DNA from 2 places in the Streptomyces sp. NPDC052064 genome. Region 1 is predicted to be linked to the other one. Evidence: riboswitches for the same ligand, from Rfam matches in the RefSeq annotation. Region 1 holds a riboswitch; the other holds the start of a gene.

Region 1 (7,208 bases):
CTCACGGCCGCCAACTACTCCAAGACCAGCGACTTCCTGGTCGAGGAGTACGTCGACGGCTCCGAGCACTCCGTCTCCGGCGTCGTCTCCGACGGCACGGTGCGGATCCTCGGTGTCACCGACAAGAGCGTCGACGGGCCGTTGTCCCCGTCGTGGGCCACGGCTGTCCCCTCCGCCCTGGCGGACACTCAGGTCAAGGACCTGATGCGGGCCGCCGAACAGGCCGTGCTCGCCGTCGGCCTCGGGAGCGGGGGGTTCCACGTCGACCTGCGGCTCGGCTCCGCGGGCCCCGTCGTCCTGGAGGTCGGCGGACGGCTCGGCGGCGACCTGATCAACTCCCACCTCATCCCGTACGCGCACCAGGGGGCCGTCCGGCCGTACGAGGCGCTGCTCGCCCTGCTCACCGACGGAGAGCTGCCCGGCGAGACCCCCGAGCCGGGCCGCGGCGCGGCCATGGTGCTGCTGTCCAAGGACGGGCGCCCGGCGGCCGAGGTGGCCGTGGCGGCGCTCGCCCACCCGCGGGTCGTCCTCGCCGAGGACTGGCCCGATACGGACACCGTGGTGGCGGTCGTGGTCACCGAGGACCCGGCCGATCTGCCCGCGGCCGTCGCGGACGTCCGCGAGTCGGCCGGGGACCGCCGGCCCCGCAACCGCGTCCGGCCTTCGAGGAGCTGACGCGCCTCACCGGCACGGGCGGGGACCGCGTCTTCCACCACGACCGCGACGACCGCTGCCCTGCGTCGTGCGGGCCGTCAGCACTCGATGATGTTGACCGCCAGCCCGCCCCGCGCCGTCTCCTTGTACTTCACCGACATGTCCGCGCCGGTGTCCTTCATCGTCTTGATGACCTTGTCCAGGGACACCTTGTGGGAGCCGTCGCCGCGCATCGCCATGCGCGCGGCCGTGACGGCCTTCACCGCGGCCATGCCGTTGCGCTCGATGCACGGGATCTGGACGAGGCCGCCGACCGGGTCGCAGGTCAGGCCGAGGTTGTGCTCCATGCCGATCTCGGCGGCGTTCTCGACCTGCTCCGGGGAGCCGCCGAGCACCTCGGCCAGCGCGCCCGCCGCCATCGAACAGGCGGAGCCGACCTCGCCCTGGCAGCCGACCTCGGCGCCGGAGATGGAGGCGTTCTCCTTGAACAGCATGCCGATCGCGCCCGCGGCGAGCAGGAAGCGGACCACGCCCTCCTCGTCCGCGCCGGGCACGAAGTTGACGTAGTAGTGCAGGACCGCCGGGATGATGCCGGCCGCGCCGTTCGTCGGGGCGGTGACGACCCGGCCGCCGGCCGCGTTCTCCTCGTTGACCGCCATCGCGTAGAGCGTGATCCACTCCATGGCGAGGGCCTTCGGGTCGCCCTCGGAGCGCAGCTTGCGCGCGGTGTTGGCGGCCCGGCGGCGCACCTTCAGACCGCCCGGCAGGATTCCCTCGCGGGACATGCCGCGCGCCACGCACGCCTCCATCACCCGCCAGATCTCCAGCAGGCCGGCGCGGATCTCCTCCTCGGTGCGCCAGGCCCGCTCGTTCTCCAGCATCAGCGCGGAGATCGACAGGCCCGTCTCCTCGGTGAGGCGCAGGAGCTCGTCGCCCGTGCGGAAGGGGTACTTCAGCACGGTGTCGTCGAGCTTGATGCGGTCCGCGCCGACCGCCTCCTCGTCGACGACGAAGCCGCCGCCGACCGAGTAGTACGTCTTCGTCAGCAGCTCCGCGCCCGAGGCGTCGTACGCCCACAGGGTCATGCCGTTCGCGTGGTACGGCAGGGCCTTGCGGCGGTGCAGGACCATGTCGTCGTCGTAGGAGAACGCGATCTCGTGTTCGCCCAGCAGCCTCATCCGGCCGTCGGCCTTGATCGTCTCCACCCGTTCTTCGGCCGTCTCCACGTCCACCGTGCGCGGCGAGTCGCCCTCCAGGCCGAGCAGCACCGCCTTGGGCGTGCCGTGGCCGTGCCCGGTGGCGCCGAGCGAGCCGTAGAGCTCGGCGCGGACTTTCGCGGTCGGGGCCAGCAGTTCCTCGTTGCGCAGCCGCCTGGCGAACATCCGGGCGGCGCGCATGGGGCCGACCGTGTGGGAGCTGGACGGGCCGATGCCGATCGAGAACAGGTCGAAGACCGAGATGGCCACGGGGACTCCTGACTACGGGGGTGGTGCGAGGGGGCAGGGCGCCCCGCCCACGCGGGACGGGGCGCCCTGAAAGGTTTCTTCGTTATGTGTTCAGACCCGGGTACAGCGGGTGCTTGTCGGCCAGGGCCTTCACCCGGGCCTTGAGGGCCTCGGCGTCGTGGGACGGCTTCAGCGCCTCGGCGATGACGTCCGCGACCTCCGCGAAGTCCTCGGCCTGGAACCCGCGGGTGGCCAGGGCCGGCGTGCCGATCCGAAGGCCCGACGTCACCATCGGCGGGCGCGGGTCGTTCGGGATCGCGTTGCGGTTGACCGTGATGCCCACCTCGTGGAGGCGGTCCTCGGCCTGCCGCCCGTCCAGCTCCGAGTGACGCAGGTCCACCAGGACCAGGTGCACGTCCGTGCCGCCGGACAGAACGTCCACGCCCACGGCCCGGACGTCGTCCTTCACCAGACGCTCGGCCAGGATGCGGGCACCCTCCAGCGTACGGCGCTGGCGCTCCTTGAAGTCCTCCGAGGCCGCGACCTTGAAGGCGACCGCCTTGGCCGCGATCACGTGCTCCAGCGGACCGCCCTGCTGACCGGGGAAGACAGCGGAGTTGATCTTCTTGGCGAGCTCGGCCGTGGAGAGGATCACACCGCCGCGCGGGCCGCCCAGCGTCTTGTGGGTGGTCGTGGTCACCACGTGCGCGTGCGGGACCGGGTTCGGGTGCAGCCCGGCCGCGACGAGCCCCGCGAAGTGCGCCATGTCGACCATCAGGTACGCGCCGACCTCGTCCGCGATCCGGCGGAACGCGGCGAAGTCCAGCTGCCGCGGGTAGGCCGACCAGCCCGCGACGATCAGCTTCGGCTTCGACTCCTTCGCCAGCCGTTCCACCTCGGCCATGTCGACCCGGCCGTCTTCGCCGACGTGGTAGGCGACGACGTCGTAGAGCTTGCCGGAGAAGTTGATCTTCATGCCGTGGGTCAGGTGCCCGCCGTGCGCGAGGTTCAGACCCATGATGGTGTCGCCCGGCTTGAGCAGCGCGAACATCGCGGCCGCGTTGGCCTGGGCGCCCGAGTGCGGCTGCACGTTGGCGTGCTCGGCGCCGAACAGCTCCTTGACGCGGTCGATCGCGATCTGCTCGACCACGTCGACGTGCTCGCAGCCACCGTAGTAGCGGCGGCCCGGGTAGCCCTCGGCGTACTTGTTGGTGAGGACCGAGCCCTGCGCCTCCATGACCGCGACCGGGGCGAAGTTCTCCGAGGCGATCATCTCGAGCGTGGACTGCTGGCGGTGCAGCTCGGCGTCGACCGCGGCGGCCACGGCCGGGTCGAGCTCGTGCAGGGGTGTGTTCAGGACGGACATACGGCTACGACTCCTCAGCCGGCGGAGAACGCGGTGTACTCGTCGGCGGAGAGCAGGTCGCCCGGCTCCTCCGCGACCCGCACCTTGAACAGCCAGCCGCCCTCGAAGGGCGCCGAGTTCACCAGCGACGGGTCGTTCACGACGTCCTCGTTGACCTCGGTGACCTCACCGGAGACGGGGGAGTAGAGGTCGGACACCGACTTGGTCGACTCCAGCTCACCGCAGGTCTCGCCCGCGGACACCGAGTCACCGACCTCGGGGAGCTGGACGAAGACCACGTCGCCGAGCGCGTTGGCCGCGTGCTCCGTGATGCCGACCGTCGAGACGCCGTCCTCGGCGGCCGACAGCCACTCGTGCTCCTTGCTGTAACGCAGCTGCTGGGGGTTGCTCATGGCCTGGATTCTCCTGTACGCGCGGGAGTGCTGTTGACGGGGGACTGCTGGTGAGCTGGGACGAAGGGCGACGGGGGCGCTTGCCGCGGCCCCCGGCCAGTGTCTACTTCTGCCGCTTGTAGAACGGCAGCGCCACGACCTCGTACGGCTCGTGACTGCCCCGGATGTCCACGGCCACGCCTGGCGTCCCGGGCGCGGCGTGCGCGGCGTCGACGTACGCCATGGCGATGGGCTTGCCGAGGGTGGGGGAGGGGGCGCCGGAGGTGACCTCGCCGATCACCTCGCCGCCGGCGACGACGGCGTACCCGGCGCGCGGGACCCGGCGGCCCTCGGCGACGAGCCCGACGAGCACGCGCGGCGGGTTCTGCTCGGCCCGGGCGGCGGCCTCGCGCAGGGCCTCGCGCCCCACGAAGTCGCCCTCCTTCTCGAACTTCACCACCCGGCCGAGACCGGCGTCGAAAGGCGTCAGGGAGGTGCTCAGCTCGTGCCCGTACAGCGGCATGCCCGCCTCCAGGCGCAGCGTGTCGCGGCAGGACAGCCCGCACGGGACCAGTCCGGCGCCCTCGCCCGCCTTGGTCAGGGCCTGCCACACCTCGACCGCGTGCTCCGGCTTCACGAACAGCTCGAAGCCGTCCTCGCCGGTGTAACCGGTGCGGGCGATCAGGGCCGGGACCCCGGCGACGGTGCCGGGCAGGCCGGCGTAGTACTTCAGCCCGTCGAGGTCGGCGTCGGTGAGGGACTTCAGGATCCCGGGGGACTCCGGGCCCTGTACGGCGATCAGCGCGTAGGCGTCCCGGTCGTCGCGCACCTCGGCGTCGAAGCCGGCGGCTCGCTCGGTCAGCGCGTCCAGGACCACCTGGGCGTTGGAGGCGTTGGCGACGACCATGTACTCGGGGGCCTCGGTCTCGCCCAGCCGGTAGACGATCAGGTCGTCGAGGATGCCGCCGTCGGCCCGGCAGATCATGGTGTAGCGGGCGCGGCCCGGCTTGACGCCGCCGATGTTGCCGACGAGCGCGAAGTCGAGCAGGGCGGCGGCCTGCGGACCGGTGACGGTGATCTCGCCCATGTGGGAGAGGTCGAAGAGCCCGGCCTTCGTGCGCACGGCGGTGTGCTCGTCGCGCTCGGAGCCGTAGCGCAGGGGCATGTCCCAGCCGGCGAAGTCGGTCATCGTCGCGCCGAGCGAACGATGCAGGGCATCGAGCGCGGTGTGGCGGAGTTCTCCTGTACTGCTCATCGGTCGCGTCTCCCAGGGGCATGACGGGCGAGGTCGTTCCTCCCCATCTGTCATCGGAACCTGAGAGGTTCGCCATGACCACGGGGGACACGGCTTGCACCTTGGGTGGAGCCACGCCCGTCGCCTCGACGACAGGAGATGGCCCGCTTTTCAGATGTGCCTCGCCCGCGCGGTAACGGGGCCTGAGAGATTCAAGGGAGGGACTTGCTCCTTCGGCGCCCCAGCGTCAGACGGTGCTGGGGACTCTCCCGCGCGGATTCAAACGGCCGGTATGCAGTTGGCGCGCACATCATTGCACGCATCGTCGCGGGGTGGCAGGGCACCACCCTGTAGCAGGCCTGTTGCAGGAAGAGGACTAAAACCAGAGACATCGGGCATTACCTTCTCTTTACGCTCAGCGGGGATGGGACTCCATACCTGGCCCCAGGGGAGGACGATCACGGTGAACAGGACCACCGCGTACGCCACGACATCGGGCGTCGCGCTGCCCGAGCAGCCGGCCGTTCCGGCACGCGCGGCCTGTGGCCCGCTGCCGGTGCCGGTCGTCCGCGACCTGCGCGAGCGCGCAGGCCGCAGCCCGCACGCGCTGCTCTTCGGCGCCCGCGACCTCGTCGTGGTCACGGGCCTGCCCGGCAGCGGCAAGTCCACGCTGATGCGGCGCACCGTGCCCGGCCGGCGCATCGACTCCCAGGACACCCGAGACCGCTGGGACGGCCGCATGTCGCGCTTCCTGCCGTACGCGGTCTACCGCCCGCTCGTCCGCCTCGCCCACTACACCGGGTTGCGGCGCGCCCTGCGCACCGGGGAGGGCGTCGTGGTGCACGACTGCGGCACCCAGGCCTGGGTCCGCCGCTGGCTGGCCCGCGAGGCCCGCCGCCGGGGCGGCACCCTGCATCTGCTCATGCTCGACGTCACCCCCGAGGAGGCCCTGGCCGGCCAGCGCGACCGCGGCCGCGGTGTCTCGCGGTACGCGTTCCTGCGCCACCGCGCGGCGACCACCCGCCTGTTGCGCTCCGTGGAGCGGGGCGAACTGCCCGCGGGCTGCGGCTCGGCGATCCTCGTCGACCGGGACGCGGCGGACACCCTGCGCCGGATCGGGTTCATGGGCTGACCGCCGGCGGCCGGCGAGCCGCTAGCCTTTTGAGTCACAGCAGTGGTTCCAGGCAGGCGGTAGGCAGATGGACTTCCCGGCGGACTTCTCCGCGGACTTCCCGGCGCACACGCAGACCCACCCGCACGGCGGATGGCCCGGCAACGAACTGGAGGAGGTGCTCTCGGCCTCCCTCGGCGCCGGGCCGTCGGCCGGCGGGCGGATCGTCGAGGTGCTCGGCCGGAGTTTCGTCTGGGTCCCCCTGCCGAGTGGCGGCGGCCCCCAGAGCGGCCCTCTCGACCTGCCCGGGATAGAGATCGAGGGCCAGGCGTACGTACCGGTGTTCAGCTCCGAGGAGCAGTTCCGCCAGGTCGTCGGCTCCCATATGTCGTACACCATCGCGCCCGCCGTGGAGTTCGCCCGCGGCCTGCCCCCGCACGCCGGGATAGCCGTCAATCCGGGCGGGGTGGTCGGCATACCGCTCCCGCCGCCCGCCGTGGCCGAGCTCTGCAGGGCCGGCCGGACACCCTTGGACGGCCCCGCGAGCGGCGGCCGGGTCCGCCTCTTCGAGCCCGACTGGCAGGACGACCCGGTGGACTTCCTCGCCGCCGCCTCCGCCGAGTTCGAGGCGATCGGCGTCGTCGTCACGGCCCGCCGCTGCCTCGCCGCGATCGAGACCGCCGACCCGGTGATGTTCGTGGGCGTCGAACTCTCCCAGTGGGAAGGTGACCTGCGAGCCCTCCCGCTGGAGGCCCTGTCCCGAGCCGTGACCAAGTCCCCGGCCCCCTGGCCGGTCAACCTGGTCCTCCTGGACGTGGCGGAGGACCCGGTGGGCACCTGGATGAAGGACAGGGTCCGGCCCTTCTACCAGCGGTAGGGCAACCGGCCGAGGGGTGCGGGGCTGTAGCATCATGCGGCTCCGCCGCGTGGGCGCGATCGACCACGAACAACCCGCGGCCGCGAGACGACACCAAGCTCCGAGCTCATGGGCGGGCTTAAGCTAGGTCACGGTCGAGGCGTTGTACGA
Region 2 (7,208 bases), on a different contig from region 1:
CGTACGCCCAGGAGATCGGCAGGATGCCGGCGGAACCCCACGGGGCCGCGGAGATGGGACCGACCCCCGTCTCCGGGCCCGCCTCGGGCTGGAGCGGGTGGTTCGGCAGGTACGGCGCGAGGTGTTCACGCACCGCGACCGGACCGACGCCGGGACCGCCGCCGCCGTGCGGGATGCAGAAGGTCTTGTGCAGGTTCAGGTGCGAGACGTCACCGCCGAAGTGTCCCGGCTTGGCGAGTCCCACGAGGGCGTTGAGGTTGGCCCCGTCGACGTAGACCTGCCCGCCCGCCTCGTGCACCTGGGCGCAGATGTCGGCGACATGCTCCTCGAACACGCCGTGCGTGGACGGGTACGTGATCATCAGCACCGCCAGCTCGTCGCGGTACTGCTCGATCTTCGCCCGCAGGTCCTCGACGTCGATCTCGCCGTCCTCGGCGGTCTTCACGACGACGACCTTCATGCCCGCCATCACCGCGCTCGCCGCATTGGTGCCGTGCGCGGACGACGGGATCAGGCACACGGTGCGCTGCTCGTCCCCGTTGGCCCGGTGGTATCCGCGTACGGCGAGCAGACCGGCCAGCTCGCCCTGCGACCCGGCGTTCGGCTGGAGGGACACCTTGTCGTACCCGGTGACCTCGGCGAGACGGTCCTCCAGCTCGCGGATGAGCGTCCGGTAGCCCCCCGCCTGCTCGGCGGGCGCGAAGGGGTGCAGCTGCCCGAACTCGGGCCAGGTGACCGGCTCCATCTCCGTGGTCGCGTTGAGCTTCATGGTGCAGGAGCCCAGCGGGATCATGCCCCGGTCGAGCGCGTAGTCGCGGTCGGCCAGCCGGCGCAGGTAGCGCAGCATGGCGGTCTCGGAGCGGTGCTGGTGGAAGACGGGGTGCGTCAGGTACTCGTCGGTCCGCAGCAGCGCGTCCGGAAGCCCGTCCTCGGTGGCCGCGTCCAGCGCCTCGATGACGCCTTCGAGACCGAAGGCGGCCCACACGGCTCGCAGCTGGGCCCGCGTGGTGGTCTCGTCGCAGGCGATCGAGACGTGGTCGGCGTCGACGAGACGGAGATTGACCCCGTTCTCCTGCGCGGCGGCCACGACGTCGGCGGCCCGGCCCTCGACGCGCACGGTGAGCGTGTCGAAGTAGGAACCGTGCACGACCTCGACACCGCCGCTCGCGAGCCCGGCGGCGAGGACGGTGGCGTACCGGTGGGTGCGCCGCGCGATGCCCTTCAGGCCCTCCGGCCCGTGGTAGACGGCGTACATGCCGGCCATGACGGCGAGCAGCACCTGCGCGGTGCAGATGTTGCTGGTGGCCTTCTCGCGGCGGATGTGCTGCTCACGCGTCTGGAGCGCCAGCCGGTAGGCCCTGTTACCGTCCGCGTCGACGGACACGCCGACGAGCCGCCCGGGCAGGCTGCGCGCCATCTTCTCCTGGACCGCCATGTAACCGGCGTGCGGACCGCCGAAGCCCATCGGCACACCGAAGCGCTGCGTCGTCCCGACGGCGATGTCCGCGCCGAGCTCACCGGGCGACTTCAGCAGCGTCAGCGCGAGCAGATCGGCCGCGACGGTGACGAGCGCCCCGAGCTCGTGCGCCTGGTCGATGACCGGCTTGATGTCCCGTACGGCTCCGGAGGCGCCCGGGTACTGGATCAGCACGCCGTTGATCTCGCGCTCGGCGATCTCGGCGGGAATGCCCTCGCTGAGATCGGCGACGACGACCTCGACGCCGGTCGGCTCGGCCCGGGTCTGGATCACGGCGATGGTCTGCGGCAACGCGTCCGCGTCGACCAGGAACAGGCCCTTCTTGTTCTTGCCGAGGCGCCGCGACAGCGCAAGGGCCTCGGCGGCCGCGGTGCCCTCGTCGAGCAGGGAGGCACCGGAGGTCGGCAGTCCGGTGAGGTCGGCGACCATGGTCTGGAAGTTGAGCAGCGCCTCGAGCCGCCCCTGCGAGATCTCCGGCTGGTACGGCGTGTAGGCCGTGTACCAGGCCGGGTTCTCCATGACGTTGCGCATGATCACCGGCGGCGTGAACGTGCCGTGGTACCCGAGTCCGATCATGGAGCCGAGGACCTGGTTGCGGTCGGCGAGGGAGCGCAGTTCGGCGATCACCTCGGCCTCGCTGCGGGCGCCCGGCAGGTCCAGCGCCTCGGCGCTCTTGATCACGGCCGGGACCGCGGCGGCCGTGAGCTCGTCCAGCGAGCCGTAGCCGACCTGCGCCAGCATCTTGGCGCGGGCCTCGTGGTCGGGGCCGATGTGGCGCTGCTCGAAGGGAACTGCCTCTTCGAGCTCGGAGAGCGGAATGCGATGGGCGGTCATTTGCGGAGGCCTCCTGGTCTGACACGACCTTCGAGGGGCACCACGGGACGGGTACCCGAACGGCCTCCCCCTCTGTCATCTCAACCTGAGAGCTTCACCGGATCGCCCGAAGGCCTCCGGCTTTCACCGTCGGTGAGAGCGGAAGCCGTCGACACCCGCCCTGCTTTCCAGAGTGACCTCGTCCGTGCGGTACGTGAGCCTGAGAGATTCCGGGGAGGATTTGCTCCTTCGGCGCCTCCGATGGTGTCTGGAGGACTCTCCCGCACGGGGTCAGCAGCCGCTGTCAGCGTACCAGCGAGGTCAACGCACGAACCTTCGAGTGGCCGCCTCACCGATTGTGCCGTTTTGTTGTGCTTACGGATGAGTTGCGACCATGTGGAGGGCCCGTGCGAACCGATATCGATCCGCGCAACCTGATCGGCCGCAAGGCGTTCGACCGCAACGGAACCAGGATCGGCACGATCGACGAGATCTACCTCGACGACGCCACCGGCGAGCCGGAGTGGGCTGCCATACGGACCGGCCTGTTCAGCAGGGACGCTTTCGTCCCGCTCGAGCCCAGTGAACTGATCGACGGCGCCCTCCACGTGCCTTTCGACCGTGCCCTGATCAAGGACGCCCCCGACTTCGGCGTGGGCCGCCACCTCTCCCCGGAACAGGAACTCCAGCTCTACCACCACTACGGCCTCGACGTCGCCGCATCTCCCCCGCTCGCGGACCACGACTTCGGCAAGCTGGCAGGCACGGACGAGACGGCCTGAAGCCCCGGCAAGCCGTCCAGCCCTCTAAGGGACAGCGGACCGCAGTCCCACAGCTCCGGACCCACCCTCCGGCCCGCGGCTCTCCTCCGGTCTCGGTAACACCAGCGGCAGCGGATCCGCCGGCTCCAGATCCGGATCGTCGACCCGGAAGGTCCGCACCCGCCCGGGCTCCGAGCCGGGCGTCTCGAACCGCACGGTGACCCGCCCCAGACCGCTGCCCTGCACCCACCCGTGCCCGAACACGGCGTGCCGTACGTCGTGCCCGGCGGGCCACCGCCGCTCGGCGAGCGCCGGCTGCTCCTCGACCGGCGCCACGGCAGGCTCCTCGACCGGCCCCTGCGCCTCCGCCCGCTCCCCCGCCGCCTGCGCGAAGAGATCCTCCTGCGTGTAGTCGGCGAGCCCGCTGACGCCCACCCCGAGCAGCCGCACACCGCCCGTCGTGTCGACCGAGTCCAGCAACCTGGCCGCCGCCTCGCGGATCACCCCGGGATCGTCCGTCGGCCCGCGCAGCGTCTCGGACCGGGTGAGCGTCGAGAAGTCGTACCGCCGCACCTTCAGCACGATCGTCCGCCCGGACAGCCCGGCCCCGCGCAGCCGCCGCACGCACCGGTCGGCGAGTCGCTGCACCTCGAGCCCGACCCGCACCCGGTCGTGGATGTCCACGTCGTAGGTGTCCTCGACCGACACCGACTTCGTCTCCCGCTCCGCCACGACAGGCCGGTCGTCCCGCGCCAGCGCCATGGCGTAGAGCCCGTGTCCGTGCGCCTTCCCCAGCAGCCGGACCAACTCGTCCTCCCCCGCCTCGACGATCTCCTCGACCGTGGTGATCCCGGCCCGCCGCAGATGGTCGCCCGTCGCCGGCCCGACCCCCGGCAGAATCCGCACCGACATCGGCCCGAGCATCGCCCGCTCGGTCCCCGGCGCGATCACCACCAGCCCGTCCGGCTTGGCCTGCTCCGACGCGATCTTCGCGAGCATCTTGGAGGCGGCGAGCCCCACCGACCCCGTGAGCCCGGTGACGGCCCGTATGTCCGCGCGCAACTGCGCCCCGACCAGCCGCGCCGACTGCTCGTCCCAGGCCGCTCCCCCGGCCTCCAGGTCCACGAAGGCCTCGTCCAGACTCAGCGGCTCCACCAGGGGCGACAACGCCCGCAGCAGCTCCATCACCCGCTCGCTGATCGTCCGGTAGAGCTCGAAGCGCGGCACGAGATACGCGGCGTTGGGCGCGAGCCGCCGCGCCTGCCCCATCGGCATCGCCGAATGCACCCCGAAGACCCGGGCCTCGTACGACGCCGTGGCCACGACGCCCCGCGGCCCGAGCCCGCCCACGACGACGGCCTTCCCGCGCAGACTCGGCTTGGACACCTGCTCCACCGAGGCGAAGAAGGCGTCCATGTCGAGATGCAGGATCGTGGGCGCGGTTCTCACAACTCCGATGCTGCCCTACGCCACTGACAACGCCCCGGACAACCGCCCTGACGCCCTGGGAGAAACCGCTTGCATCCCGACGCGGAAACGTCGCGCCTGTAGCGGCCGCGGGGGCACCGCACTGCCGGACGGCTCAAACGGCCCGGTTCCGCCGCCGCGCCAGCTCGTCCGCCGGGTTGGGCCCGACCAGGGTCTCGCCGGTGTCGATCCGCTCCCCGTGCAGCTGGGACAACGCGCTCTCGACATCCCGCCACACCACGCCCACGGCAATCCCGAAGACACCCTGGCCCCCCTGGAGCAGGGCGTGGACCTCATCCGGCGAGGTGCACTCGTAGACCGTCGCTCCGTCGCTCATCAGCGTCATCCGCTCCAGGTCGCGGAAACCGCGTTCTCTCAGGTGCTGGACGGCCGTGCGGATGTTCTGGAGCGACACCCCGGTGTCGAGGAACCGCTTGACGATCTTCAGGACGACGACGTCCCGGAAGCTGTACAGCCGCTGCGTCCCCGACCCGTAGGCGGGCCGCACACTCGGCTCGACGAGGCCCGTGCGGGCCCAGTAGTCCAGCTGCCGGTAGGTGATACCGGCGGCCGCGCAGGCCGTGGGGCCGCGATAGCCGATCTGCTCGGACGCCATGGACGTCGTCCCTCCGCTGCTCGGCACGGCCGTCGGTCGCTGCGGAGCGTGATCAGCCACCCCGCCGGGCTGGGGGCACCCCCCGCTCGGGCGGAGCCGTGAGCCCGGGGGAGGGTACGGACCGCTCGCCCTGAGACTGCGCTCGGGGCCACCCCCAGCCGTACCGTCGCCGCTGCTTCTCACGCCGACCTCCGTCCTTGACCTGCCTTCTCGACGGTAGGCAGTCACCCGGGGTGCGTCAACGATCGCCACACTCGCCACGCCGAGTGATAATCACCCTAGGAGTGGTTTCCCGTGCCCCACCGCGGGGAAAGGCTAGCCGAATGCCTCCGAAACAGGCCGTGTGACGCTCTCACTCGCCTCCGGCACAGCGGGCAATTCCCCCGTCACACATGCGGCGGGCGACCCTGCCGCGGACCACATCGTCCGCCGGGCCGCCCACACGTCTCACTGACCGCTGATACTCCGCGCCATCCGGCTCTTACCGGAATCCGGAGCTCACTGACTGCTGCTACCGAAGTCCTCCGGGGAGATCTGGTCGAGGAACTCGCGGAACTTCTCCACTTCGTCCTCCTGCTCGTCCGGGATCGCGATACCGGCGTCGTCGAGCACCGTGTCACTGCCGTAGATCGGCGTACCGGTGCGCAGGGCCAGCGCTATGGCGTCGGACGGGCGGGCGCTCACCTCGACGCCGCTGGCGAAGACCAGCTCCGCGTAGAAGACGCCCTCCCGCAGGTCCGTGATGCGCACTTCCGTGAGCTCCTGGCCGACGGCTTCCAGCACGTCCTTGAACAGGTCGTGGGTCAGCGGCCGCGCAGGAGCCATGCCCTGCTGGGCGAAGGCGATCGCCGTCGCCTCCCCCGGTCCGATCCAGATGGGGAGGTAACGGTCGCCTCCCACTTCACGCAGCAGCACGATCGGTTGGTTGGAGGGCATTTCCACCCGGACACCTACGACATCGAGCTCGTTCACACAGCAACCCTAGGCCGTGCTCGGGATGTTTGGGTAGTCGGGCCGGGAACAGGCGCCTGTTCCGGCCCTCCGCGACCGGCCGTCTCAGGGCAGCCGCACCCCGAGCGCCGTCTGCACCAGCGCGGCGTGCAGCTTCACCGTGAGCCCCGCCAGCTCCTTGGTGCGGTCCTCCGCATGAGCCCTGGTCTGCGGGTTCCGGTGCCGCTTCAGCGGGGCCACCACCTGGTCCACGAGCCCGGCCTCGCGGTCTGCGGCGGCCTTCATCACCCGCAAGTGCCGCGGCTCGATCCCGAACCGCCCCAGCTCGGCGATGAGCGAGGCCACCGTGGCCGCCTCCGCGTCGTACACGCCGTCCTCCAGTGGGGTGACGAGCCCGTACGACTCCCACTCCCCGAGCTCCTCCTCACCGACACCGGCGGCGGCGAGCAGCTCCTCGCGCCCGATCCTGGCCGCCGTGGGCGCCTCGGGGAACTCGGGCGCGGTGTCGCCGTCGCGCTGACGCCCCAGCGCCGGCAGCTGGACGGCCTCACCGCGCTCCATTGCCTCCAGGTGCTCGCGGATCACCTTCAGGGGCAGATAGTGGTCCCGCTGCATCCTCAGGACATGACCGAGACGCTCGACGTCGTGAGCGCTGAACTTGCGATACCCCGACGGGGTCCGCTGCGGCTCGATGAGCCCCTCCGCCTCCAGGAAACGGATCTTGGAGATGGTGACTTCGGGAAACTCGTCGCGCAGCACGTTCAGCACCGTGCCGATGCTCATCAGCCTGTCCGTGGCGGCGGCGCCGTGCCCGGCACCGCCGCTCGGTGTTTGAAGCATGGACCTTCCCTGACGGACGGACCCTCGCGGGGTTCCCCGGACGGAATCCCGTCAGTAGCCCCGCTGGCTGGCGTAGAAGACCAGCCGGTACTTGCCGATCTGCACCTCGTCGCCGTTGTTGACCGCGACCTGGTCGATCCGCTCGCGATTCACGTACGTGCCGTTCAGGCTGCCCACGTCGGCCACTGTGAACGAACCGTCCTGGCCACGGCGGAACTCCACATGACGCCGGGAGACCGTCACGTCGTCCAGGAAGATGTCGCTCTGCGGATGACGCCCGGCC

Evidence for each region. A riboswitch is a leader RNA that binds a small molecule or an ion and turns the genes downstream of it on or off. The one in region 1 is predicted to bind glycine.
Region 2: linked by a shared signal. The riboswitch ahead of gcvP (aminomethyl-transferring glycine dehydrogenase) and the one ahead of gcvT (glycine cleavage system aminomethyltransferase GcvT) in region 1 are both predicted to bind glycine.

What each region holds. Positions count from the first base shown of each region.
Region 1 is NZ_JBVJJE010000008.1:301,253-308,460, reverse strand. Features, by position in the region: gene ACZ6TU_RS23350 (ATP-grasp domain-containing protein) at 1-675, shown strand, start outside; gene ACZ6TU_RS23345 (L-serine ammonia-lyase) at 753-2,120, opposite strand; gene glyA (serine hydroxymethyltransferase) at 2,203-3,465, opposite strand; gene gcvH (glycine cleavage system protein GcvH) at 3,480-3,857, opposite strand; gene gcvT (glycine cleavage system aminomethyltransferase GcvT) at 3,961-5,091, opposite strand; glycine riboswitch at 5,129-5,251, opposite strand; glycine riboswitch at 5,252-5,352, opposite strand; gene ACZ6TU_RS23325 (AAA family ATPase) at 5,534-6,202, shown strand; gene ACZ6TU_RS23320 (enhanced serine sensitivity protein SseB) at 6,270-7,058, shown strand.
Region 2 is NZ_JBVJJE010000010.1:335,749-342,956, forward strand. Features, by position in the region: gene gcvP (aminomethyl-transferring glycine dehydrogenase) at 1-2,311, opposite strand, end outside; glycine riboswitch at 2,489-2,584, opposite strand; gene ACZ6TU_RS27660 (PRC-barrel domain-containing protein) at 2,698-3,072, shown strand; gene ACZ6TU_RS27665 (DNA polymerase IV) at 3,097-4,500, opposite strand; gene ACZ6TU_RS27670 (MerR family transcriptional regulator) at 4,634-5,317, opposite strand; gene ACZ6TU_RS27675 (bifunctional nuclease family protein) at 5,633-6,106, opposite strand; gene ftsR (transcriptional regulator FtsR) at 6,191-6,925, opposite strand; gene ACZ6TU_RS27685 (FHA domain-containing protein) at 6,977-7,208, opposite strand, start outside.